Regions from separate parts of the Delftia sp. 11MD genome, predicted to be linked through region 1. Evidence: riboswitches for the same ligand, from Rfam matches in the RefSeq annotation. Region 1 holds a riboswitch; the other holds the start of a gene.

What was found. A riboswitch is a leader RNA that binds a small molecule or an ion and turns the genes downstream of it on or off. The one in region 1 is predicted to bind cobalamin.
Region 2: linked by a shared signal. The riboswitch ahead of ACRSCF_RS04390 (TonB-dependent receptor) and the one ahead of ACRSCF_RS14635 (TonB-dependent receptor) in region 1 are both predicted to bind cobalamin.

Annotation. Positions count from the first base shown of each region.
Region 1 covers NZ_CP194333.1:3,225,407-3,227,602, reverse strand. The annotation lists gene ACRSCF_RS14635 (TonB-dependent receptor) at 1-1,180, opposite strand, end outside; cobalamin riboswitch at 1,302-1,620, opposite strand; gene ACRSCF_RS14630 (2OG-Fe(II) oxygenase) at 1,633-2,196, opposite strand, start outside.
Region 2 covers NZ_CP194333.1:960,439-962,634, forward strand. The annotation lists gene ACRSCF_RS04385 (CHAD domain-containing protein) at 1-482, shown strand, start outside; cobalamin riboswitch at 537-820, shown strand; gene ACRSCF_RS04390 (TonB-dependent receptor) at 950-2,196, shown strand, end outside.

The DNA.
Region 1 (2,196 bases):
GCGAGTTGTTGGACAGCCGCAGGTTGATGCGTGCGGCCTCCCATCCCATGGCGATCTTGTGCGATCCCCGGTCCACGTTCAGGCCCAGGCGATTGCCGGTCTGCTCCAGGTCGTGCAGGATTTCGAGGTAGTCGGAGCGGCCCACGGTCCAGGTGGCGGGGTTGAGCGCGTAGGCCTCGATGTTGCGCCAGTGGCGGTCCGACTGCACGTGGTACAGCTCGTTGCGCACCGTCAGCCAGTCATTGGCCTTCCATTGCACCTTGGCGCGCAGGCGCTCGTCGGCATAGCGCAGCACGCTGTCTTCGGCGTTGTAGTTGCGGTCGCGCAGGGACTCCACCACCTTGCCGTCCAGGCCCGGCGTGCCCCAGTAGCGGCTGGGCTTTTGCACGCTGCGGTCGGCAATCAGGTCGATCTGCAGGTCGCTCGTGGGCTCCAAGCGCAGCGTGCTCATGAACTTGCCGTTGCGCGACTGGTCCAGGTCGCGCTCGCCCGCGCTGCGCGCGGTGTAGCTGTCGATGCGGTAGCTGGCATAGGCGCCCAGGGCGCCGGTCACGCCCAGGCCCACGCGCAGCGTGTCGTCCGTGCCCGCGCCCAGCAGCACCTCGGCCGAGCTGGTGCGGCTGGGCTGCTTGCGGATGGCGTTGACCGTGGCGCCCATGGTGCCGCTGCCATACATCAGCGAGGCCGGGCCGCGCAGCACGTCGATGCGCTCGTAGCCCCAGCTGTCCCCGGGATAGGCCGTGGTGCCGGCGGCCACGCCCAGCACCATGCCGTCTTCGGCCACGCCCACGGAGTTCACGCCCGCAAAGCCACGGCTGCTGAAGGACAGGCCGCCGTTGCCCGGCGTGCTGCTGGAGGTCAGGCCCACGGTGCGCGTGACGGCGTCCACCAGGGCGTAGTCGCCGCGCTCCTGCATCTGCTCGGCAGAAACACCATCCACGCTGGCAGGCACTTCCTGGTTGGAGACGCCGGTATGGCTGGCCGAGCGCGCAGGCTGGGCCAGTTGCTGGCCGATGCGTTCGGCCTGGCCGGTGACCTGCACTTCGGGCAGGACAGTCTGTGCCTGCACAGGAACGGACAGGAAGGCGCAGGCCAGGGCCAGCGGGCTCAGCCGAAGGCAAAGGGAATCGGCAGCACGGGTGCTGGGAACGCAGGAAAGGGAGGAATGCATTTCGAACATCGGTCTTCGACCGCCTGATGCGAAAGCAAGGCACTGCCGCCTCTCCAGCCAGCGTGCAAGGATAGGGTGCAGGACATTGCCATCCGCACCCCGCAGACAGTCAAGAAAGCGCCCGCTCAGCGGGCGCGAAACGCAGCAGGCCGGTCTCCGGGCTCACAAGCGGCGCAAGGACATGCCTTGCGCCCAGCGCCCCGTCTTCCCAATCCACCCGCGAAAAGCTGCATGTTGCAGACCACGCCATGGACCAGTGACAGCCTGTCATCGCCCCTCCGCAGGGTTGCGGAGACTGGCGGGACAGGCGTGGAGCGCCTTGACTTGTTTACCGTTGCGGGGGCAGCCAAGGCCTGTGCCGGCAGCGCAAAAAGCATTTGCTGGCAGTCACCTTGTTCCCGTTTCATCCCCATGGCTGGCATGTGGACACCTGTTGCACGGATGCCTTTGCAGGCGCGGCATTATAGCCAGCGGTCTGTTTGCAGAGCCTTTGGCGCCTGGGGCACGTCGTGCAAAAGCAGCTCCAGACCCAGCCACTCGCCACGGTGAACGCGGCTGATTGCATGCCGCAGGTGCACACGGTAAAAGCCCGCCGCACCGCGCACCGGGCGCGGCCCCGTGGCGATGATGGCCGCATCCCCCAGGCCCAGCGGCAGCACCATGGGGCGCGATTGCATGCGCGGTCGCTGCTCGGTCATCACGAACTCGCCGCCCTCGAAATCCTTGCCCGGCCGGGACAGCAGCAGCACCAGCTGCAGCGGGAACACCGCCGCTCCTTCGCTGTATGAGCGCAGCGGGGCATGGCCCGCCTGCGCCACATGCAGCAGGTGCGACTGCGGATGCATCTGGCCGCGCTGGCGGCCCAGCTGCCCGAAGGCCTCGAACGAGGCGGGCAGGGCAGGCTGCATGTCCATTTGGGCACGCCAGCGATTGGCAATGGCAAGCAGGTGCCGGTACAGCACCGGGCGCCATGTGTAGAGGGAGGGCGGCAGGCCATTGCGCATGGCCGCCTCGCTAGCCAGGGC
Region 2 (2,196 bases), 2.3 Mb from region 1:
TGCAAACGCTGGCCGAGATCCATGCGCTGGCGCAGGCGCCTGCAGGCAAGCGGCAGCCCGGCCTGGTCAGCCTGTCCGCCGCAGGCACGCGCAAGTACCTGGCACGGCGGCTGGCGCGCCTGCACCGCCAGGTGCTGCGCGACGGCCGGCACTTCGACCGCCTGCCGCTGGCGCAGCAGCACCGCGTGCGCAAGCGGCTCAAGCGCCTGCGCTACCTGGCGGACTTCGCGCGGGAATTCGCGCCCGGAATGTGGCCCGGCAAAAAGGGCCGGCGCTTTGCCGAGGCGCTGGTGCCCGCCCAGGACGCGCTGGGCCTGCACAACGACATGGCCGTGGCGGCCGCGCTTTTTCGTGACGAGGCCGGCACGGATCCGCGCGCCTGGTTTGCCGCCGGCTACCTGCAGGCCCGCCTGGCCACCAGCGCGCGCAGCAGCCGCCGCGCGCTGCGGGCGCTGGCCCGGGTGCCGGGCTTCTGGCTCTAGACAGCATCAGCGATAATCCGCCGCTGGCGCACCGCCGCAGCCCCTGGGCCGTGGCGGTGCGCTGTTGCTGAAGGTGCCCCATGCCGCTTGCCGGCCAGGGGTTCAACGGGAAGCAGGTGCGCGATGCCATCGAGGTGGCCGCTCGCAATGCCTGCGCTGCCCCCGCAACGGTCAGCGGAATACAACTCCCCACGCTGGCGCGCCACCCACCGGTTGCGCGCCGCAAGCCACTGTGTCTGGACGGACATGGGAAGGCGGGGATGCCTGCTGCAGCGCGCCCACCCTGCGCGCCGCAGCGTTCCGCAAGCCCGGATACCGGCCTTCTGCATTGCTTTCGGACGCCGCGGGAGTGCGCCTGTCCGGTCCGGCCCCAGCCTGCGCTGGCGTGGCCGGCTCCGGCGTGCGCGCCGTGCGGCGTGGTTCAGACGATAGGCCCCACGGGTGACTGGGGCAGTTGGATTCAACGCATGCGCTTCGCTTCTTTGGCCGCCGATTGTTCCGGCCCCTTTCCCCTTCCTCCCTTCCTGCGCCCGGCCACCGCTGCGGCCGTGCTGGCCTGCTGCGCCGCGGCGGCCGGCGCCGCACAGGAACCGGCGGCCGGCAAAGCCGGTGCATCCGCCGACGATGCGCTGGACGCCGTCTTCGTGACCGCCACGGCGCGGCCCGAGGCGCGCAGCCGCATCGCGGGCACCACGCAGACCATCGACCGCGAGGCCATAGAGCGCTCCAGCGCGCGCTCGGTCACCGACCTGCTGGCCGAGAACGCCGTGGGCTTTCTCAGCGAATGGACGGCGGCCCAGACCTCGATGAACCTGCGCGGCGCCTCCACCGACGGCCAGGGGCGCGACTTCCGCAGCCAAGTGCTGGTGCTGGTCAACGGCCGGCGCGCGGGCACGGCCAACCTGTCCAAGCTCAGCCCCTCGGATGTGGAGCGCATCGAGATCGTGCGCGGCCCGTCCTCGGTGATCTACGGCAGCCAGGCCATGGGCGGGGTGGTCAACATCATCATGAAGACGGGAGCGACGGCGCCCGGCACGCGCGCCCAGGTCCAGGCCGGCTCGTGGGACCTGTGGCGCACCGATGCGCAGACGGCCGGCGCCAATGACCGCTTCGACTGGTACTTCGGCGTGAGCGCAGGCGGGCGCGGCGACTACGAGTCGGGCGATGGCGGCACGCGCATGGAGAACACGGGCTGGAAGCGGCGCGGCGCCAGTGGCGCCCTGGGCTGGCAGCTGCACGAGCTGCACCGCGTGGAGCTGCAGCTGCGCACGGACGGCATCTACAACGCGGGCTTTCGCGGATCGGGCGCCAACATCTACAGCCGCGACAACCGCAGCAACCGCTCGCTGGACCTGACCTACGAAGGCGCACTGCCCGGCCAGCGCCTGAGCTGGACGACCCACCTCTACAGCCTGGTCGATACCGATGAATTCAACTGGGCATCGCCCGTGATCCGCTCGGGCAACAGCGCCGTGCCCGGCACGGCGCGCGACTACAACCACCGCCAGCTGGACGCCACGGGCCTGCGCTTTCAGCCGCGCCTGCGTGTGAGCCAGACCAATGACCTGCTGATGGGCTTCGACTGGGAGCGCAGCAAGCTGCGCTCCGACCGCCTGCGCGTGGCCATGCCGGGCGGCCCGGCGGGCCAGGTCGCGCCCTACGACAACAACCAGACCGAGCAGGTGCACGCGCTGTACTTCGAGGACGCGCAGAC